Regions from separate parts of the Streptomyces sp. NPDC037242 genome, predicted to be linked through region 1. Evidence: riboswitches for the same ligand, from Rfam matches in the RefSeq annotation. Region 1 holds a riboswitch; the other holds the start of a gene.
The links. A riboswitch is a leader RNA that binds a small molecule or an ion and turns the genes downstream of it on or off. The one in region 1 is predicted to bind ZMP and ZTP.
Positions count from the first base shown of each region.

Region 1 (10,881 bases):
GTCTTCTGCCCGCCCGAGGCCATCGCCCGCGACGAGCCGTACTGCCTCTTCCTCGACGAGCTCAACGCCGCGAGCCCGGACGTCCAGAAGGCCTTCTACTCGCTGATCCTCGACCGCCGGATCGGCTCCTACGAGCTGCCCCCGGGCTCCATCGTCATCGGCGCGGGCAACCGGGCCACGGACAACGCGCTGGCCCGGCCCATCGCCTCGGCGCTCGTCAACCGCCTCACGCATGTGCACCTGACGGCCTCCGCGCAGGACTGGCTGGTCTGGGCCGGCGAGCACGGCATCCACCCCTGGGTCACCGACTACCTCACCGACCGCCCCGACCACCTGTGGTCGCAGCCGCCGAAGACGGAGGAGCCCTTCTCCACCCCGCGGTCCTGGCACATGCTCTCCGACGCCCTGCACTCCTTCGGGCCGGGCCTGGACGAGCAGACCCTGAAGGTCGTCGCCCACGGCACCCTCACCCCCGCGCACGCCGTCTCCTTCTGCGGCTACGCGAAGATCGTCCGCCACAGCTTCGGCATCGAGGCGATCATCAAGGGCGACGCCTCCTGGCCCACCCGCCTCGCCGACCGCGACCTGCTGTACTACCTCGCCGAGGCCTTCCGCGGCCGCCTCGTCAAGGAACTCCCCGCACAGCGGGAGCACGTCTCGCCCGCCGTCCGGCAGACCGCCTACCGCGCCAAGTCCCTGCTCGTGCAGCTCGCCGAGATCTCCGTCGAGGTCGCCCAGACCGTCATCGCCGACGACGCCGACGGACTGCCGGTCCTGCCCGCCTGGTTCCTGATCGAGGCCGCCCGCGACATGCCCCGCCTGGTCGAGGCCCGCCGGTGAGCCGCGGCGCGCGCAGCAAGGAGGCCAAGCCCGACCCCGCCACGCAGGCCTTCGCCGAAGGCCTCGCCCTGGTCAAGCGGAACCCGGCCCTCGCCGCCCTCACCGCCGACGTCTGCCGCCAGGCCAAGTGCCCGCACACACCGGCCGGCGGCCTGGCCCTCGTGACCTCCAACGGCACGATCCACGTCCACCCCACCAAGCGCGCCGAGCCGAAGGAATGGGCCTGGACGATCGCCCACGCCCTGCTCCACCTCGGCTTCGGCCACGTCCCCGCCGCCAAGGACGAGGGCCGGCCGCAGCCCGACCGCTTCGACCTCGCCGCCCGCTGCACCGTCGTCAACCGCTTCCTGCTGACCTTCCCCGTGGGCCGTGCCCCCGACCACCTCCCCGCCGAGTACCCCGGCGGCGACGAGGAGCAGCTCGCCGCCCGCTGGCGCCGCGACGGCATCCCGGCGGCCAACGAGCACTGCGGCACCGCCGGGGACCACCCCGACCAGGTGCTGAAGGCATGGGCGGGCTGGGGCAACGCACAGGTCCCCGACTGGGAGACCGCCTTCGCGCACGCCCTGACCCGCAGCGTCTCCGCCGCCATGGACGTCGCGGGCGGCCGCCTCGACCGGATCACCGGGGAGCGGGCCCGCCAGCATCCCTGGGACCGGGCGCTGAACTGGTTCGTCTCCTCGTACCCGCTGCTCGGCGGCCTCGCGAGCGGCCTGCGGATCGTCGCCGACGCCGAACTCGCCCGCGCCGAGGGCATCGCCATCGCCGCCGTCAGCGCGAGCGCCGGCGAGATCTACGTCAACCCGCTGCGCACCTTCACGGACGGGCAATGGCGGTTCATCCTGGCCCACGAGATGCTGCACGCCGCCCTGCGCCACGGCGAGCGCCGCGGCGCCCGCGACCCGTACCTGCACAACGTGGCCGCCGACTACGTGGTCAACGGCTGGCTCGTGGAGATGGCGGTCGGCGAGATGCCCGAGGGGCTGCTGTACGACCCCGAGCTGCGGGACCTGTCCGTCGAGGAGGTCTACGACCGGATCACGACCGACCTGCGCCGGATGCGACGCCTCGCGACCCTGCGCGGCAAGGGCCTGGGGGACATCCTGGGCGAGCCGCTGCCCCACCCGGGGAGCGGTCCGTACTCCGACCTGGACGACTTCTACCGGCGCGGCCTGACCCAGGGCTTCGACCTGCACGAGCACGGGGAGCGCGGGCTGCTGCCCGCCGGGCTGATCCAGGAGATCCGGGCGCTCGCCCACCCGCCGGTGCCGTGGGACGCCCGCCTCGCCCGCTGGTTCGACGAGTACGTGCCGCGTCCCGTGCCCGTACGGTCCTACGCGCGCCCGGCACGCCGCCAGGCGTCCACTCCGGACATCCCCCGCGCGGGCCGGTACTTCCCGCCCGAGGAGATCGCCCGCTGCACCTTCGGGGTGGTGCTCGACACCTCGGGTTCCATGAACGCGGCCCTGCTCGGCAAGGCGCTGGGCGCCATCGCCTCGTACGCGCAAGCCCGCGACGTACCGGCGGCACGCGTCGTGTTCTGCGACGCGGCGCCGTACGACGCGGGCTATCTGCCGCCGACCGTGCTTGCTGGGCGAGCCCAGGGCCGGGTACGGGTGCGGGGGCGCGGCGGGACCGTGCTGCAGCCGGGCATCGACCTGCTGCAGCGGGCGGAGGACTTCCCGCCCGGGGCCCCCGTACTGGTGATCACGGACGGGGAGTGCGACACCCTGCGGATCCGGCGCGAGCACGCGTTTCTGGTTCCGCAGGGTGCCTCCCTGCCGTTCACACCGAAGGGGCCGGTCTTCCGACTGACCTGACCGGTTTAGTCGAGGTAGTCGCGCAGCACCTGCGAACGCGACGGGTGGCGCAGCTTCGACATGGTCTTGGACTCGATCTGGCGGATGCGCTCACGGGTGACCCCGTACACGCGGCCGATCTCGTCCAGGGTCTTCGGCTGGCCGTCGTTGAGGCCGTAGCGCATGGAGACCACGCCCGCCTCGCGCTCGGAGAGCGTGCCCAGGATCGACTGGAGCTGCTCCTGGAGGAACGTGAACGACACGGCGTCGGCCGGCACGACCGCCTCGGAGTCCTCGATGAGGTCACCGAACTCGCTGTCGCCCTCCTCGCCCAGGGGGGTGTGCAGGGAGATCGGCTCGCGGCCGTACTTCTGGACCTCGATGACCTTCTCGGGGGTCATGTCGAGTTCCTTGCCCAGCTCCTCCGGAGTGGGCTCCCGGCCGAGGTCCTGGAGCATCTGGCGCTGCACGCGGGCGAGCTTGTTGATGATCTCGACCATGTGGACGGGGATGCGGATGGTGCGCGACTGGTCCGCCATGGCACGCGTGATCGCCTGGCGGATCCACCAGGTCGCGTACGTGGAGAACTTGAAGCCCTTGGTGTAGTCGAACTTCTCCACGGCGCGGATCAGGCCGACGTTGCCCTCCTGGATCAGGTCCAGGAAGAGCATGCCGCGGCCGGTGTAGCGCTTGGCCAGGGAGACCACGAGGCGGAGGTTGGCCTCCAGCAGGTGGTTCTTGGCGCGGCGGCCGTCCTCGACCAGGATCTCCAGCTCGCGCTTGAAGGCGGGCTTGTGGTCCTCCTCCTCTTCGAGCTTGTACTCGGAGAACAGGCCCGCCTCGATGCGCTTGGCGAGCTCGACCTCCTGCTCGGCGTTGAGGAGCGGCACCTTGCCGATGAGCTTGAGGTAGTCCTTGACGGGGTCGGCCGTGGCGCCGGCCACCATGACCGTCTGCGCCGGGGCGTCGTCCTCGTCGTCGTCGGACAGGACGAAGCCCTGGGTGCCGCCGGGCTTGGGGGCCTCCTCCTCGGTGTCGTCGACGAGGTCCTCGGCCGCCCAGTCCTCGCCCTCGGCCGCGGGGGTCTCGCCCTCGTCGCCGTCCTTGGCGGTGGTCTTCTTGGCCGCGGTCTTCTTGGTGGCGGTCTTCTTCGCGGTGGCCTTCTTGACCGTCCGCTTCTTCGGCTCGGCGGCGGCCTCGGCCGTCGCCTCGTCCTCGGCGGCGGTGGCCGGCGAAGCGGATATCGCCGCAGCGGTGGCCGGGGCAGCGCTGGTGGCGGAGGTCTTGCGCGCGCCGATGGGGCGCGGCGCGGCGGCAGCCTTCTTGGTGGCGGTGCGGGCCGGGGCAGCGGCCGCCTTGCGCGGCTTCTTGGCGGCAGCCTTCGTGGCGGGCGCGGCGCTGACGTGCAGCGCGACACCTTCCTCGTCCAGGACCTGGTTCAGGCTGCGCAGGACCCGCTTCCACTGGTCCACCGGGATGCGGCCGGCCTCGAAGGCCTGGCGCACGTCGTCACCGTTGATGTGACCCTGCTCGCGGCCGCGCTCGACAAGCGCGACCAGGGCCTCGGATTCGGCGATCTCCGTGGGGAACGTACGGGACGGGCTGAGCGACACAAGGAGCCTCTCGTTGCGAACAGATAAGGGGTGGGCGGGACATCATCGCGCGAACTCGGGAAACAGACCCGAGGGGGGTCTGTATTCCGGGGCCGCGCGAGGACACCTGTCGGTTCATCGCATGCCCGAGTCGATTCGTTACGCGCTGAATTGAGTGACCTGCGCCACGCTGTGGCGAGGCAACCATTCCGGCGCGACTCCGTCGGCCCCTTTCATCAGCCCGTTTTGCGGGCCTCGATGAGGAAACGGGCGGTGTGCCCGACGAACGGGCCTTCGCGTTCGATCTGTTCGTGCAGGTCGCGCAACCGGTCCCGGTACTGCCCGACCGTGAAGCCGGGCACCATCCAGATCACCTTCCGGAGGAAGTAGATCACGGCTCCGACGTCGTGGAACTCCGTTCGCAGCCGTTCCGAGCGCAGATCGACGATGTCGAGCCCCGCCTTCGTGGCGTCCGCTACCGCGTCGTCGGGGTGCCGGCCGCGCCGGACCTCCTCCGGCTGCGGGCCCAGGAAGTACTCGACCAGCTCGAAGACGCTCGCCGGGCCGACCTGCTGGGACAGGTACGTGCCGCCGGGCTGCAGGACCCGTGCGATCTCGTCCCACCAGATGGTCACCGGATGCCGGCTGGTGACCAGGTCGAAGGCCTCGTCGCCGAACGGCAGCGGGGGCTCGTCGGTGTCGGCGACCACCACCGCGCCGAGCGGGTGCAGCAGCCGGGTCGCCCTGGCGATGTTGGGCGGCCAGGACTCGGTGGCCGCCATCAGCGGGGGCAGCGGGCCGGATCCGGCGAGGACCTCGCCACCGCCGGTCTGGATGTCGAGGGCGGCGCGGGCCCGGGCAAGCCGCTCGCCCAGCAGCCGCTGGTAGCCCCAGGAGGGGCGTTGTTCGGTGGCGCGGCCGTCGAGCCAGGAGAAGTCCCAGCCGTCCACGGATACGGACTCGGCCTCGGCGACGAGATGGTCGAAAGTACGCGTCATGTCTGGATCGTCCCAGCCCGGGCGCCGGTCATCCACCGGATATGTCGACTACAGTGGGCGGCGGGCCGTGACTGGCGTTCGGGTGGATCACCACCGGGGAGCGGCCCGGCGTACGTCTCGTACGTCGACTGCCGCGCGCCTGGGCGAACCGCTACCGCGAACCGCAGCGACGTTCAGGAGACCCCGTGACGACTGCCCAGACCGCCACTGCCGAGCTGATGGACGGCACCGCCCTCGCCCGCCGCATCTCGGAGCAGACCGCCGCGTACGCCGCGAAGATCACCGAGCGCACCGGTACCGCCCCCTGCCTCGCGACCGTGCTGGTCGGCGAGGACCCCGCGTCCGTGACCTACGTACGCATGAAGCAGAACCGTTGCGCCAAGGCCGGGATCACCTCCCGCCACGTGGAGCTCCCGGCCGCGACCACCACCGAGGAGCTGGTGGCCACCCTCACCGCGCTCTCCGAGGACCCCGAGATCAGCGGCATCCTCCTCCAGCACCCCGTCCCGCACCACATCGACGAGCGCGCCGCTTTCGAGGCCATCGCCCCGGGCAAGGACGTCGACGGGGTCACCATGCACTCCTTCGCCGCCATGGGCTTCGGGCTGCCGGGCTTCGTCTCCTGCACCCCCGGCGGCATCATGCGCCTGCTCGCCGCCTACGACGTGGACCTCACGGGCAAGCACGCCGTCGTGGTCGGACGCAGCGCGATCCTCGGCAAGCCGGCCGGGATGCTGCTCCTGGAGCAGAACGCCACCGTCACCTACTGCCACTCGCGCACCGTCGACCTGCCGTCGATCGTGCGCCAGGCGGACGTGCTGGTCGCCGCCGTCGGCAAGGCCGAGTTCATCCGGGGCGAGGACATCAAGCCCGGCGCGGTCGTCCTGGACGCCGGCTACAACGAGGGCAACGTCGGCGACGTCCACTTCGAGTCGGCCGCCGCCCGCGCCTCGCTGATCACCCCGGTACCGGGCGGCGTCGGCCCGATGACCATCGCCGTACTGCTGGAGCAGACCGTCCAGGCGGCTGCCGCGCAGGCCGGGCTGGCGCTCGCGGACCTCTGAGCGCGGATCCCTGAGAGCTGACCTCTGAGGAGGGACGGACGCCCCGGGCCCAACGGTCCGGGGCGTTTCGTTTCCCCCGGTAGGGGCCGAAAGACCGATCCGTACCCGGACGCCCCGAGGGTGCACTGGTCAGGTGAACGCATCGATGGACATGCAGACAGGCGGCCCGGCCCGGAGCACGAAGCGGCGCCACCCGCGCGGCCTCGCCACCCTCGTCCTCGCCGAGCTGTGGGAGCGGTTCAGCCTCTACGGCATGGTCGCCATCCTCGTGCACTTCCTCGCGGCCTCCCGCGGCCACGGCGGCATGGGACTGCACCAGGGCACGGCCGAGGCCGTGGAGGGCGTCTACATGGCCATGATCTCGCTGCTGGCGCTGCCCGGCGGCTGGATCGCCGACCGCTTCCTCGGTGCCCGCCGCGCCGTCCTGTGGGGCGGCGTGGTGATCATGGCAGGCCACGTCCTGATGGCGGTCCCGAACCCCGCCTTCGTCTGGCCCGGCCTGGTGCTCATCGTCATCGGCACCGGCCTGCTCAAGCCGAACATCTCCGCCCTCGTCGGCCGCCTCTACGCCCCCGAGGACGACCAGCGCCGCGACGCCGGCTACTCGATCTTCTACATGGGCATCAACCTCGGCGCGGTCATCGCCCCGCTCGTCGTCGGCTTCCTCGGCGAGGAGGTCAACTGGCACCTCGGCTTCGGCGCCGCCGCCGTCGGCATGGCCCTCGGACTCGTCCAGTACGTCCTCGGAGGCCGCCGTCTCGCCCGGGAGCTGCGCGAGGAGCCCGTGGTCCGGCTGACCCCCGCCGAGCGGGCCAGGGTGCGCACGTCCTCCTCGTACGGGCTGGTCTTCACGGCCGTCCTGATCGGCCTGCTCGTCGCCGCGCACGCGCTGAGCATCGACAACATCACCTTCGTGCTCACGGTCGTCGCCGTGGTCGTACCGGCCGGCGTGCTCCTGTCGATGTACCGCAGCCCCAAGGTCACGGCCACCGAGAGGACCCGGCTGCGCGCCTACGTCTGGCTCTTCCTGGCGGCCACGCTGTTCTGGCTGGTCTACGACCAGATGGGCAACGAGCTGAACATGTTCGCCGCCCAGAAGACCGACCTGAGCCTGCTCGGCCTGCACATCCCGGCCAGCTGGACGCAGTCGCTGCCCTCGCTGTTCGTGATCGTCCTGGCCCCGCTGTTCGCGTCCTTCTGGGTGCGGCGCGGCCGGCACATGAGCACACCGTTCAAGTTCGGCCTGGCCCTGCTGCTGACCGGTGCCTCCTTCGTGGTCATGTCGGGAGCCGCGGCCATCGCGGCCAAGGGCGTCAAGGTCTCGCTGATGTGGCTGGTCGGCGTGTACGTCATCCAGGTCATGGGCGAGATGTGCCTGAGCCCGGTGGGCCTGTCGGTCACCACCAAGCTCGCGCCGCGCGCCTTCACCAACCAGATGATGGGCGTCTGGTTCCTCGCGGCCGCCACCGGCGACGCGATCGGCGCGCAGCTGCCCCGGCTGGACGCGGTGATCGGGCAGAGCCTGAACTTCCTGTGGCAGGGCGCCGTGGTCATCGCCGCGGGCGCGGTGATGGTGTTCTTCACCAAGCGGCTCAAGGTGCTCACGGGCGAGGCGGGTGCGCAGGCGGTGCGGCGCGAGGTGCCGATGGCCGCGTGAGCCCGTAAGGCCCCGTAAGGCCCCGTAAGGCCCCGTAAGGCCCCGTAAGGCCCCGTAAGGCCCCGTAAGGCCCCGTAAGGCCCCGTAAGGCCCCGTACGGGGCCTTACGGGGCCTCCTCCGGCCTCAGACGCCGGAGGCCTGCCGGCGGGCCGCGGCCACGATGGGGGAGGCGCGGAACTCCTGCGCCAGCTCGGCCAGCGGCTGGGCGTCCAGCCGGTAGGAGCCCAGCCTGTGAGGGGCCGATCCGTACGGGGCTGCTGCGTTCGGGTCCGTTCCGTACGGGTCCGGGCAGCCGGGCGCCGCCCCCGGCCCGTCGCAGTCGCCGCCCGCCCGGTCCGCGGCGGCCCGGTGCTGGCAGGCCGCGGCGAGCATGGCCGCGTCCGCGACCACGGAGGCCTCCCGCTCGGCCAGGCCCTGGGCGAGCGCCGCCTCGTGGGCGCGGCTGCGTACGGCGGGGTCGAACCAGCACGCGAGGGCCAGGATCCCGTCGTCGATCACCGACTCCCGGTGGATCAGCCGGATCCCGACGGGCGACCACCAGGTCAGCGGTACGGTCATCACGCTGGACGCGGCGAACCCGCGCAGCGCCGCCCACAGGGGCTGGAGCCGCCGGTACTCGCTGAAGTCCCGCCAGGCCGCCGAGTCCCCGACGAGCGGCACGATGAACCCCGTACCGACCAGCAGGGCCGCCGTGGCGGCGATGGGCGGAGCCCCGTACGTGGACAGCCCGTCCCAGTCGCGCCCGCTCCAGTGGGCGCCCATGGCCGCCCACTTCACGGTGACGAAGGCCATGTCCATGGCCCCGCCGAGCATGAGCAGGGCGAGCCCGGTGCGCAGCGGGCGCATCGGGCTCTTCGAGGTCGTGCGGCCCGTCGAGAGGCTGAGGCGGCGCAGCCACTTCCAGCACAGCAGGGTGAGCGCGGTGGCGCCCACGGTGTGGGCCACGAGGTAGCAGACGATCATCTCGCGGATCCAGGGCGTGTCCGCGTAGTACGTGTCCATGTCCCGCAGCCGCTCCACCGGCGCGTCGCCCTTGGCGAACAGGGCGACGATCAGCACGGTGACCGTGCCGTACGCGGCCACGGTCAGGCGGATGGTCCGGCGCACGCCCGGCGTCGGGGTGCCGCCCCAGTGCAGGATCAGCACGATGCACGCCCCCGAGAAGGCGGTGAGCAGGCTGTAGACCAGGGGGGCCGAGAAGTTGACGATGCCGGTCAGGTCGTTGACGAGGGTGATCGTCGGCGGCGCCGACAGGAACACGGCGAGGGAGCCGACCACCAGCAGGGTGCAGACGGCTCGCATGAGGGGCTGGTCCCAGCCCCGGCGTAACGTCGGTGCCTTGACGATCAGCGCCGCGGCGATCACCAGCCCCGGCACGTAGAGGATCAGGCCTTCCGTCATCGGGCCTGTCCGACGGGGTCGGCGTCGTCCACGGGCTCGGCCGCGTCCGCGGGCTCAGCGGGCTCAGCGGGCTCCACGGTGACGGGCGGGGCGATGGCGTCGGCGGCTCCCGCCGGCTTCCCGGGGCGCACCGGCTGCGCGGAGCCCGGCGCGGGGTCGAGGCCGCCCACGGCCCGCTCGGCGGTGGTGAGCGGCGCGGCCTTCAGGGCCCCCCGGTCGGAGGCCCGCAGCACCTCCCAGACCATGGCGGGGCGCAGCCAGTACGTGGGCGGCCGGTTCATGGTGATGACCTGGAGCAGGGCCGCGGCCAGGGACTCGTTCGTCAGGGCGCCCGTCATCAGCCGGTCGATGTACCCGTTCAGCAGCCCCGCCCCGGCGCGCGGCTTCATACCGGTGGCGCCCGGGTAGAGGATGTCCTGCGAGGTGGCGAGGTCCCAGGCGATGGCCACCTGGGGGGCGATGACGCGCTGCGCCTCGCGGCCGATGCCCGGGTGGCCCAGGCCCTTGGCGCGCAGCAGGGCGCGTACGGCGAGCAGGCCCTGCGCGGCGACCGTCATGCCCTGCCCGTAGAGCGGGTTGAAGGTGGCCACCGAGTCGCCGACGGCGAAGAAGCCGTCGGGCAGGGCGGCCTTCTCGAAGTAGACCCGGCGGTTGGCGGTGCCCTGGGTGACGGCCACGTCGGTGAGGGGTTTCTTGCCTTCGAGGAGCTCGCCGACGATCGGGTCGCGCACGCCCTTGGCGAACGGGATGAACTCGTCCGGGTCCGCCGTGGGCTGCCCGCCTCGGGTGCCGGACAGGGTGGCCTGCCAGCGGCCGCCCTCGATCGGCACGATCGTCGCGGTCTGGCCCGGTACGGGCACCCGGGGGTCGGACTGCACGTTGATGATGGGGAAGCCCGAGGCGTGGGCCCCGGCCGGCGCCTCGAAGATCCGGGTCGCGTAGACGAGGCCGGAGTCGACCTCGGCCTGGCGCAGGCCGATCGGGCCGAGGGCCTCCAGCCAGGAGCGGGCCCGGGAGCCGCGGCCGCTCGCGTCGACCACGATGTCGGCTGTGACCAGCCGGTTCTCCTCCTCCGGGGTGTCGACGCGGACCCCGGTGATCCGGGTGGCGGAGCCCTCCAGGGACCGGACGCGGCTCCGCTGGAGGGTGGTGACGCCGGCCAGCCCGATGACGCGGGAGCGGACCACCGAGTCGAGGAGGTCGCGGCTGCAGGAGATGTTGAACTGCATCTCCTCGTGGCGCCGCAGCCAGCCCTGGGCGGTCTTGGTCACCAGGTCGGTGGGCAGGCTCCGGCGGAAGGCGCCCGCGGCCGTCCAGTCGTCGGTGATGCCCGGCAGGATCTCCTCGATGGCACGGGCCCCGCCCGACCACAGCAGGTGCACGTGGCGGGCCTGGGGGAGTCCGCGCCGCGGCGCCGGGCCGTCCGGCAGCGAGTCCGCGTCGATGATCGTGACCGTCGCGTGTTCGGCGAGCACGGCGGCCGCGAGCAGACCGGCCAGGCTGCCGCCGATGACGACGGCGTGGCGGGG
Region 1 is NZ_JBVJUY010000001.1:388,570-399,450, forward strand. Features, by position in the region: gene ACZ7GJ_RS01610 (ATP-binding protein) at 1-840, shown strand, start outside; gene ACZ7GJ_RS01615 (vWA domain-containing protein) at 837-2,660, shown strand; gene ACZ7GJ_RS01620 (RNA polymerase sigma factor) at 2,666-4,252, opposite strand; gene ACZ7GJ_RS01625 (methyltransferase domain-containing protein) at 4,468-5,229, opposite strand; ZMP/ZTP riboswitch at 5,287-5,381, shown strand; gene ACZ7GJ_RS01630 (bifunctional 5,10-methylenetetrahydrofolate dehydrogenase/5,10-methenyltetrahydrofolate cyclohydrolase) at 5,448-6,293, shown strand; gene ACZ7GJ_RS01635 (peptide MFS transporter) at 6,439-7,950, shown strand; gene ACZ7GJ_RS01640 (MAB_1171c family putative transporter) at 8,075-9,352, opposite strand; gene ACZ7GJ_RS01645 (NAD(P)/FAD-dependent oxidoreductase) at 9,349-10,881, opposite strand, start outside.

Region 2 (10,881 bases), on a different contig from region 1:
TGTCGGTGACCGCGCTCTTGATCTTCTTCTCGGTGGCCTTGGGCTCGTCGAGGAGGTTGATCAGGCCCTTGGGGGACGACGCCGACTTCGACATCTTGATCGACGGGTCCTGGAGGTCGTAGATCTTCGCGACCTCCTTGACGATGTGCGCCGCGGGGAGGGTGAAGGTGTCGCCGAAGCGCTGGTTGAAGCGCTCGGCCAGGTCGCGGGTCAGCTCGATGTGCTGGCGCTGGTCCTCGCCGACGGGCACGGCGTTCGCCTGGTAGAGCAGGATGTCGGCGACCTGGAGGATCGGGTACGTGAACAGGCCGACGGTGGCGTTGTTGGCGCCCTGCTTGGCGGACTTGTCCTTGAACTGGGTCATCCGGCTGGCCTCGCCGAAGCCGGTGATGCAGTTCATGACCCAGCCGAGCTGCGCGTGCTCGGGGACGTGGCTCTGGATGAAGAGCGTGCAGCGCTCGGGGTCCAGGCCGGCGGCGAGCAGCTGCGCGGCGGAGAGGCGGGTGTTCGCGCGGAGGTCCTTCGGATCCTGCGGCATGGTGATCGCGTGCAGGTCCACGACCATGTAGAAGGCGTCGTGCGTCTCCTGCAGGGCCACGTACTGGCGGATGGCTCCGAGGTAGTTCCCGAGGTGGAACGAACCGGAGGTGGGCTGGATACCGGAGAGCGCGCGAGGACGATCAGAAGCCATGGCTTCATTCTCTCAGGTGCGGGGCGGGACTCTGTCCCCGCGCTGGCCGGATCCGGGCGGGTCGCCGGGGCCGGCGCGGCCGGGGCCGCACCCCGCGCCCGGCCCCCGCGCCGGGGCCCGCCCGAGTACCGGACAGTAGCGGTGCGGCCGGATCTTGCCCCGGCCGAGCGACCGCTTTCCGCCGGGGCTCCGCCCGGCCCCCTGGGGCTCCGCCTCAGACCCCGCGGGCGGAGCCCCCAGCAGCGGTGCCGCGGGGCTACTGCTGCGGCAGGCCCGGGGCGGGGAAGGCCGCCATCAGGTCCGCGACCTCGGCCCGCACGACGGCCAGCGCCGGCTCGTCACCCTTCGCGGCCGCGTCCACCGCGCGCGAGATCCAGTCGGCGACCACCGGCATGTGCTCGACCCCCAGCCCCCGGGACGTGAGCGACGGCGTGCCGATCCGGATGCCCGACGGGTCGAACGGCTTGCGGGGGTCGAACGGCACGGTGTTGTAGTTGACCACGATGCCCGCGCGGTCCAGCGCCTTCGCGGCGACCTTGCCCGGGACCTCCCGCGAGGTCAGGTCCATCAGGATCAGGTGGTTGTCCGTACCGCCCGACACGAGGTCGAAGCCCCGGGCCAGGAGCGCCTCGGCCAGGGCCTTGGCGTTGGCCACCACCGCGTGCGCGTACGTGACGAAGGACGGCTGCGCCGCCTCGTGCAGCGCGACCGCGATGCCGGCCGTCGTCTGGTTGTGCGGGCCGCCCTGGAGGCCCGGGAACACGGCCTTGTCGATGGCCTTCGCGTGCTCCGCGCGGCACATCAGCATCGCGCCGCGCGGGCCGCGCAGGGTCTTGTGGGTGGTGGTGGACACCACGTCCACGTGCGGTACCGGCGACGGGTGGGCGCCGCCCGCGATCAGGCCGGCGATGTGCGCCACGTCCGCGACCAGGACCGAGCCCGCCTCCTCGGCGATGGACGCGAAGGCCGCGAAGTCGATCGTCCGGGGCAGCGCCGTGCCGCCACAGAAGATGATCTTCGGCCGCTCGGCGAGCGCGAGGTCGCGCACCGCGTCGTAGTCGATGAGGCCCGTCCCGGCGGAGACGCCGTACTGCACGCCGCGGAACCAGGAGCCCGTCGCCGAGACGCCCCAGCCGTGGGTCAGGTGGCCGCCCATCGGCAGGGCCATGCCCATCACGGTGTCGCCGGGCTTCGCGAAGGCCAGGTACACCGCCAGGTTGGCCGGCGAGCCGGAGTAGGGCTGCACGTTCGCGTGGTCCACCCCGAACAGGCCCTTGGCGCGCTCGACGGCCAGCGCCTCGACGCGGTCGATGTTCTGCTGGCCCTCGTAGTACCGGCGGCCGGGGTAGCCCTCGCTGTACTTGTTCTGCAGCACCGTGCCGGAGGCCTCCAGCACGGCCGCGGACACGTAGTTCTCGCTGGGGATCAGGCGCAGGGTCTCGGCCTGCAGGGATTCCTCCGCCGCGACGAACGACGCCAGTTCGGGGTCGGTCGCGAAAAGGGCGGGATGGGCGGACGGCTGGCGCGCGGTCATGGCGGCTCCTCCGGGGTCGATGTCGGTTCGTCCCCGCGAGGCCCAGGCGAGCGGCCCTGTATGCGGTCGTGCGCGCACGACTCCCCCGGAGTTGGTTCTCCGTGCGCCAGTTGCCGTGCGTACGGCCCACCTTAGCGGGCGCGCCACAAGAAAGGTTTCTCCGTCCGGTATACGAGCGAGGATGGAAAGTGACGCCACCCTCGTCACAGGCCTGACGGACGATCGGAGACCCCGTGTCGACAACTGCTGATGCCATCCGCTCCGCCGACGCGCACAGCGCGCACAACTACCATCCGCTGCCCGTCGTCGTCGCGACCGCGGAAGGCGCGTGGATGACCGATGTGGAGGGCCGCCGGTACCTGGACATGCTGGCCGGCTACTCGGCCCTCAACTTCGGCCATGGAAACCGCCGCCTCCTCGACGCGGCCCGCGCCCAGCTGGAGCGGGTCACCCTCACCTCGCGCGCCTTCCACCACGACCGCTTCGCCGACTTCTGCACCGAGCTCGCCGCGCTGTGCGGCAAGGAGATGGTGCTGCCCATGAACACGGGCGCCGAGGCCGTGGAGACGGCCGTCAAGACCGCCCGCAAGTGGGGCTACGAGGTCAAGGGCGTCCCGGACGGCCACGCCAAGATCGTGGTCGCGGCCGACAACTTCCACGGCCGGACGACGACGATCGTCTCGTTCTCCACCGACCACGACGCCCGCGACCACTTCGGCCCGTACACCCCGGGCTTCGAGATCGTCCCGTACGGGGACCTCACCGCGCTCGCCGCGGCCGTCACGGAGAACACCGTGGCCGTGCTGCTGGAGCCGATCCAGGGCGAGGCGGGGGTCCTCGTACCGCCCGCCGGGTACCTGAGCGGCGTACGGGAACTGACGCGCGAGCGGAACGTCCTGTTCATGGCGGACGAGATCCAGTCGGGCCTGGGCCGCACCGGAAGGACCTTCGCCTGCGAGCACGAGGGCGTCGTCCCCGACGTGTACATCCTGGGCAAGGCCCTCGGCGGCGGGGTCGTGCCCGTGTCGGCGGTCGTCGCCGACCGGGACGTGCTCGGCGTGTTCCGGCCGGGCGAGCACGGCTCCACCTTCGGCGGCAACCCGCTGGCCTGCGCCGTGGCCCTGGAGGTCGTCGCGATGCTCCGGACCGGCGAGTACCAGCAGCGCGCCACCGAGCTCGGCGACCACCTGCACCGGGAGCTGAACCTGCTGGTGGGCGGGGGCGCGGTGACCGCCGTACGGGGTCGCGGGCTGTGGGCGGGCATCGACATCGACCCGTCGCGCGGGACCGGCCGGGAGATCTCCGAGAAGCTGATGGAGCTCGGGGTGCTGGTGAAGGACACCCACGGGTCGACGATCCGGATCGCGCCGCCGCTGGTCATCAGCAAGGAGGACCTGGACTGGGGCCTGGACCGGCTCCGGTCGGTCCTCGCCGCGGACTAGAGCCTCAGAGGATGACGTGGGGCAGGAAGCGGGCGTACTCGTCCGTGACCGGCCCCGCCGATTCGCGGATGCCGAGCCCCGCCGACTCGTCCTCGACGACCCATGCGCCGAGCACCACGCGGTTGCCGTCGAAGTCGGGCAGCGGGGCCAGGCCCTGGAAGCAGTACGCCTCCCCCTCGACCGGGACGAACGGCTCGCCGCTCCCGTCCGCCGGGTGCAGCGTCACGCCGGCGCCCTCGCGGCCGAGCAGCGGCTTCGCGACGTACCCCTGGCCGTCGGCGTCCGCGAGCTCGCGCGGTCCGTCGAGGTAGGCGGGCAGCAGGTTCGGGTGCTCCGGGAAGAGCTCCCACAGGATCGCCAGCAGCGCCTTGTTGGACAGCAGCATCTTCCACAGCGGCTCGATCCACGCGGTCGTGCCGGAGCCGCCGCCGTGGTCGTACGTGCCGAGGACCTGCGGGCCGAACTCGTCGGCGGCCAGCCACTCCCACGGGTAGAGCTTGAAGCAGCTGCGGATGAAGCGGAGCTTCTGGTCCACGAACCGGCCGGACAGGCTGTCCCAGCCGATCTGCTCGACGGAGATCGACTCGGTCTCCAGGCCCGCCTGCTCGGCGGTCTCCTGGAGGTAGGCGACCGTCATCAGGTCCTCGCCGAGCTCGTCGGTCTCGGAGTGCGCGAAGTGCAGCGGGCCGGTCGGGAGCAGCTCCGCCTGGCGGCGCCAGGCGTCGACGAGGCGCTCGTGGAGGGAGTTCCACTGGTCGGCGCCGGGGAACCGTTCCTCCATCCAGAACCACTGCGGACTCGCCGCCTCCACCAGGGAGGTCGGGGTGTCGGCGTTGTACTCCAGGAGTTTGGCCGGGCTGCCGGAGCCGTCGTAGCGCAGGTCGAAACGGCCGTACAGGGAGGGCTGTTCCGCGCGCCGCCGCCAGGACTCGCCGATGCGTCCGGCGAGCTTCGCGTCGGTGATGCCGAGGTCCGCGAAGCGGTCGTGCTCGACGATGTGCGCGGCGGCCGCCAGGCACATGGCGTGCAGCTCCTCGACGACGTTCTCCAGCGCCTCGACCTCGGGGAGCGAGAAGGAGTAGTAGGCGCTCTCGTCCCAGTAGGGGCGCAGGGAGTCGTCGGGGTAGCGGGTGAGGGGGTAGATCAGCCCCTGCTCCTCGACGATGCGCTGCCAGTCCGGGCGGGGCTCGATGGTGTGGCGCTTCATCGGGGGTCAGCCGCCGCTGGAGCCGGTGCTGCTGCCGCCGATGCCGCCGCGGGTGACGGCGGACTTGTCGAAGCTGCCGCCGGTGACCTTGTTGTTGACGACGGTGCCGCCGTAGTAGTACGAGCCGCGGCCGCCGCTCTTGCACTCCTTGGTGTTCAGCTTGTCGAGCGTTGCGCGGTCGGCGCAGCGCTTGTCGGGCTCGTTGCTGCTGCCGCAGGCCACCAGGGCCGCTGCGAGCAGGCCCATGCCGCCGAGCGCTACGGTGCCGGAGCGCATGCGGCGCTGGTTCTTGTTGCTGATGTCCATCTGTGGCGCTCCCCTTGTGGCGTGCTCCCGACAGACTAGAGCGGTGGTCCGGACCGATGGAATCCAGCCGCCGTCACGCCCTCGTCACAACGGTGACTTAGAGTCAGTTCGTGCTCATTGGGATGATTTGCGCACTCGGTGCGGCGGTCTGCTTCGGTACGGCCTCGGTCCTCCAGGCGGTCGCCGCCCGCGCGGCGGAGCCCGGAACCGGCTCGGGCGTGGACACCGCGCTGCTGCTACGGGCCCTGCGCCAGTGGCGGTACCTCGCCGGCCTCGGGCTGGACGGGATCGGCTTCGTGCTCCAGATCGTGGCGCTGCGGCACGTCCCGATCTACACGGTGGGGGCGGCGCTGGCGGCCAGTCTCGCGGTCACCGCGGTCGTCGCGGCGCGGCTGCTGGGCGTACGGCTGCGCGCGAACGAGTGGGGCGCGGTCGCGGTGGTCTGCGCGGGGCTGCTCATGCTGGGGCTGGCGTCCGGGGAGGAGGGCTCCGGCAAGGGCTCCCTGGCACTGAAGCTGGGCCTGCTGGGCGCGGCGGGGCTGGTGCTGCTGGTGGGGGCGGTGGCGGGCGGGCTGCCGGACCGGGCCCGGGCCCTGGTGCTGGGCCTGGCGGCCGGCACGGGCTTCGGGGTGGTGGAGGTGGCCGTCCGCCTCATCGACGGGCCGTCGCTCACGAACCCGGCGCTGTACGCGCTGCTGCTGGGCGGCGGCGCGGCGTTCCTGCTGCTCACCTCGGCCCTGCAGCGCGGGTCGGTGACGGCGGCGACCGCCGGGCTGGTGCTCGGCGAGACGATCGGCCCGGCGGCGGTGGGCGTGGCCTGGCTCGGGGACCGCACCCGCGAGGGCCTGACCTGGCTGGCCGCGGCGGGCTTCGCGGTGGCCGTCGCCGGAGCCCTGGCCCTGGCCCGCTTCGGCGAACTCCCGGACCAGGGCCCGCGGCAGGACCCGGCCCAGGACCGGGACCAGGACCCGGACCAGGAGCGCTGATCCGCCGCCGGCTCGCTATGCTCGCGCGGCTCGAAGCAACCACCGCAGCCTGTCTGAGGACGTGACTTGGCTTGATGTCCATACCCGTCGCGCTGATCGCCGTCGTCGCGGTCGCGGTGCTCGTCACCGTGTGGCTGATCCGCCGATCCTCCCGGTCCGCAGCCGCCGTACCGGCCGCGGACACCGCACCGGCCGCGCACACGGCACCGAGCGCCGCGGCTGTGGTCGACGCCCGGCCCGAGCTCCCCGCGGCGGGGCTCCTGGTCCCCGAGGACGTGCTCCGGTCCGCCGGTTCGAACTCCGTCACGATCTGGGACGCGCTCGAAGCCGCAGCGGCGCCGGTCGCCGTCGAGTACTACCCGGTCAGCGAGTCGGAGATCGCGAAGTTCCGGACCGTGCCCGTGAACGCGACGGCTCAGCAGGCGCTGGCCGGGATCGTGGAGGCAGTCAACCCGAAGAGCCCGACGCTGTTCCGGGTGGTGCTGCCCAAGGGCGCGGAGCTCGTCAAGGCCGTCGGAAGTTCCGGGTTCAGAGGGTTCTCCCGCACCGACGGCAAGACGGCACATGCCGTTCTGAAGCCCGTCGCCGCCGGTGGGGCGATCGCGGCGGGCTGGCCGGTGCTGGCCGTGGCCGGAACCGTCATGGCGATGGACATGGTGGCCCAACGTGCACAGCGGGCGCACCAGGACCGGGTCGAGGCCAGCCTGGGCCGCCAGGAGGAGCGCCACTACGTCGAACGGATCACGGACCAGCGCTCGGTCGACGACCAGTTGTCCCGCGCGATCAGCCTGATGCTCGACGGCCGCAATCCGAATCTCGAACTCGCCCTGAAGGGTGCGTACGACGAGTTCCACCGCTCCCAGCAGTTCCTGGAGAAACACCGCGGCGTCATCGACGAGCTGGTGGACGACGACGGCAAGGTGGACTACCGCCGGCTGGAGGAGGCCCTCGGCGGCATGACGAAGGAGACCGACCACTTCGTCCGGGAGCTCCACCTGGCGCGAGCGGCGATAGCGATCCGGCGCAAGGCCATGGTTGCCGACGGGGCGGCGCTGGCGCTCGGCGATCCCACCAATCCCTACGCCGCCCTGCGACGGTTCATGGATGCGCAGGTCCATCAGTTGGAACAGGCCGATGCGGTCGTGGCCGAACTGACCGAACGCCTCACCGAGGTCGAGCTCAAGGGCCGTTGGCACGACTTCGGCTCGTCGGTGGCGGCGCGCCAGGAGCAGCTCCGCGCCCGGATCTCCCCGCCCGCGGTCGACGGCGACGCCGAGATCCGCTACCTCAGGACGTCTTCCGGCCAGATCCTCCAGCTGCTTCCGCCCGACGAGGAAGAGCCCGGCGACGAGCCGGGCGCCGAGTCCGGAAGCGAGCCCGGCGCCGAGCACCCCGCCTAGGGGGTGTCCGGCGGCGGCAGCGTCGCCGCCAGCGCGGCCAGGGTCAGCGACCAGGCGCTGGTCGGCGGGGTCCCGTACCCGACGACCAGCGCCTCGCGGGGCGGGACGGCCGCGTCGGGATGACGGAAGAACGACAGCGGGTGCAGGGCCAGGTCCTGCCAGGCCGCCGACCGCAGCACCTCCCGCTCGGTACCCGGTGGCAGGTCCAGCACCGCGTGCAGCCCCGCCGCGATGCCCGAGACCTCCACCCGGTCCGAGACGGCGGCGACCAGTTCGTCGCGCCGCCGCCGGTAGCGCATCCGCATCCCGCGCACGTGCCGGTCGTAGGCACCGGAGCGGATGAACTCCGCGAGGGTGAGCTGTTCGAGCGCGCTGGAGGTCCAGTCGGTCCGGCCCTTCATCGCCAGCACCTCGTCCAGCACGGACGGCGGGACCACCATCCAGCCCATCCGCAGCCCCGGCGCCAGGGACTTGCTCGCCGTGCCGAGGTACACCACCCGGTCCGGGTCCAGCCCTTGCAGGGCGCCGACCTGCTGGCGGTCGTAGCGGAACTCGCCGTCGTAGTCGTCCTCCAGCACCAGCCCGCCGGTGGTCCTGGCCCAGTCCACCACCGCCGTCCGCCGCGCGGGAGTGAGGGCCGCGCCCGTGGGGAACTGGTGCGCCGGCGTCAGCAGCACCGCGCCGGCCTCCGCGGGCACCTCGGCCGTACGGGCCCCCGCGCCGTCCACGCCCATCGCGCGGGTCCGCAGCCCGGCCCCGGCGAGCAGGTCCCAGTGGATGTCCAGCCCGTACCCCTCCACCGCCACCTCCCGGACCCGCCGCGCCCGCAGCACCCGTGCCATCAGCGTCAGCCCGTGCACGAAGCCCGCGCAGAGCACGATCCGCTCCGGGTCCGCGTACACCCCGCGCGCCCTCGCCAGGTACCCGGCCAGCGCCTCCCTCAGCTCCACGCGCCCGCGCGGATCGGCCCCGTACCCGAAGGCCTCGTTCGGGGCGTCGGTCAGCGCCCGCCGGGCCGCCGAGAGCCAGGCCGCGCGCGGGAAGCCGCCCAGGTCCGGGGTGCCCGGCAGCAGGCTGTACGAGGACCCCGGCCGCGCGGGGCGGCGTACGGCGGCGGCCGTCGCGGCCCGCCGCGGCCGCGCCCGCTGCGCGACCCGCGTCCCGGAGCCCTGGCGGGCCGTGAGCCAGCCCTCGGCGACGAGTTCGGCGTACGCCTCCGCGACCGTGTTGCGGGCGATCCCGAGGTCCGCGGCGAGCGAGCGCGAGGACGGCAGCCGGGTCCCCGGGGCGAGGCGGCCGCTGCGCGCGGCCTCGCGCAGCGACTCCGCGAGCCCGGCCCGCAGACCGCGCCCCGCGGTGAGCTCCAGGTGCAGGTCCGCGCCGAAAGTGGCCCAAGATTCCGTCATGGACATGGACCATATCGGCGGGCCGCCTGGTTCGTAGGGTGGAGCCATGACCACACACCAGCACCCCGCCGAGACCGCCCCCGAACAGGCCCCCCGCATGCAGTGGGCCAAGGCCGCCCCCGAGGTCTACAAGGCCGTCTACGCCCTGGAGGTCGCCTCCAGGAAGGGCCTGGACCCCGCCCTGATCGAGCTGGTCAAGATCCGCGCCTCGCAGCTCAACCACTGCGCGTTCTGCCTGGACATGCACACCAAGGACGCGCTGGCGGCGGGCGAGAGCGTGGAGCGGATCGTCCTGCTCGGCGCCTGGGAGGAGTCGCGCCACTTCTACACCGAGAAGGAGCTCGCGGCGATCGAGCTGACCGAGGCCGTGACCGTCCTGACGGACGGCTTCGTGCCGGACGAGGTGTACGAGCGGGCCGCGCAGCACTTCGGGGAGCAGGAGCTCGCCCACCTGATCGCCCTGATCGCGACGATCAACGTCTGGAACCGCTTCGGCGTCACCACCCGGATGGTCCCGGGCCACTACAAGGCGGGCTCCCACAAGGTCTGACCCGCCCGCGCGGTCAGCCGCCCGCGGTCAGCCGCCCAGCAACTGCGTGACGGCCCCGAGCACCGCGCCCCCGGAGGCCAGCAGCTCCACGACACCGCCCGCCGAGGCGAGCGCGTCCCGCACCCGGGACAGCCGGCCGACGCCGGCGGTGCCGGAGGCGGCCAGCTCGTCCTCGGCGCCGGCCAGCTCGGCCTCCAGTACCTCGACCTCGGCACGCGGGGTGAGCCGTGCGAGGTCGGCGCGCAGTTCCGCGATGGCGGTGCGCAGCTCCTCGTACGCCGCGTCGGGCACGGGGGCGGACCCGTCGTGGTTGACCACGCTGTTGTGGTTGCCGGAGCCGCCGATGCTGAAGCTGCTGCGGTCGACGTTGCCCAGGTGTACGGACGGGCCGCGGCCCTCTGCCTCAGGCGCCATGGCCTGTCCCCCTGTCTCCGTGGTGGTTGGTCGTGCTGTTGTGGCTGGTCCCTCCGATGCCGAAGGAACTGTTGTTGACGGACTGGATGAACACGGCTCCCGGTTCCACCCGGATGGTCTGCCGCTCGAACTCCTCGGTCTGCCAGCCCGCTTCGTGCAGCGCCTTGCTGACGCCGCCCACCACCCGCTCCTGAATCGCCTTCAGGAAGCGTTCGATGTCCATCTCGTGGAAGATCGAGGCCTGCTGCTCGGAGCCGAGCTCCCGGACGGAGGCCTCGGGGCCGATCATCTGGTACGGCCCGTCGGAAGCCTCGGTGGCCAGGCGCCAGGTGCTGCCCTGTGCCTGGACCAGCAGGATCAGGGCGTCTCCGATCGCGTGCGGGGCCCGGACGAGGGAGCGGAACACGAGCCTCTCGGAGTGCCGGCGGGCGAGCGCGTCGGCGGACTGGAAGAGCGTACGGACCGGCAGCAGGACGTGCGGGGCCACTTCCACCATCAGCATCCCGCCCTGCGTGTGGACCCGTACGAACACGGTCAGGACCAGTCCCTCGTCCCACGCGCTCACTCGTATGCGCAGGTAGTGCCGCCGTCTCTCACCGGCCTCCTCGACGGCCGCCTTGCGGTGCTCGTCGAAGTGGGGGAAGACGGCCTGTGCCATGTCGCGGTGTGGGAGTCCCAGGGCGGGCAGGAAGACGCATTCCTCGATCACGAGCTCGCGCAGCCGGTCCAGCACCGCCGCCTCGACCTGCGGCGAGTCCTTGGGGCCGGGGACGCGCAGCTCCTGGAGTCCCTCCCTGATCGTGCCGAGGACCCGTGTGTTGTCCAGCGGGGTCGGCCGCTGGGAGGCGGGCAGGTCGGTGCGCGGCCGGAGCTCCAGGCCGGACAGGCTCCAGGCGCGGTAGGGCTGCCCGGCCCCGCACATCGGGTTGGTGACGCTGTAGAGGA
Region 2 is NZ_JBVJUY010000009.1:84,864-95,744, reverse strand. Features, by position in the region: gene trpS (tryptophan--tRNA ligase) at 1-691, opposite strand, end outside; gene ACZ7GJ_RS13380 (serine hydroxymethyltransferase) at 948-2,225, opposite strand; ZMP/ZTP riboswitch at 2,259-2,349, opposite strand; gene rocD (ornithine--oxo-acid transaminase) at 2,459-3,667, shown strand; gene ACZ7GJ_RS13370 (glutathionylspermidine synthase family protein) at 3,672-4,874, opposite strand; gene ACZ7GJ_RS13365 (hypothetical protein) at 4,881-5,180, opposite strand; gene ACZ7GJ_RS13360 (hypothetical protein) at 5,303-6,166, shown strand; gene ACZ7GJ_RS13355 (hypothetical protein) at 6,241-7,566, shown strand; gene pdxR (MocR-like pyridoxine biosynthesis transcription factor PdxR) at 7,563-8,972, opposite strand; gene ACZ7GJ_RS13345 (carboxymuconolactone decarboxylase family protein) at 9,019-9,522, shown strand; gene ACZ7GJ_RS13340 (coiled-coil domain-containing protein) at 9,550-9,936, opposite strand; gene ACZ7GJ_RS13335 (hypothetical protein) at 9,926-10,881, opposite strand, start outside.
Region 2: it holds a riboswitch for ZMP and ZTP, as region 1 does, so the genes downstream of both, ACZ7GJ_RS13380 (serine hydroxymethyltransferase) here and ACZ7GJ_RS01630 (bifunctional 5,10-methylenetetrahydrofolate dehydrogenase/5,10-methenyltetrahydrofolate cyclohydrolase) in region 1, are expected to answer to the same signal.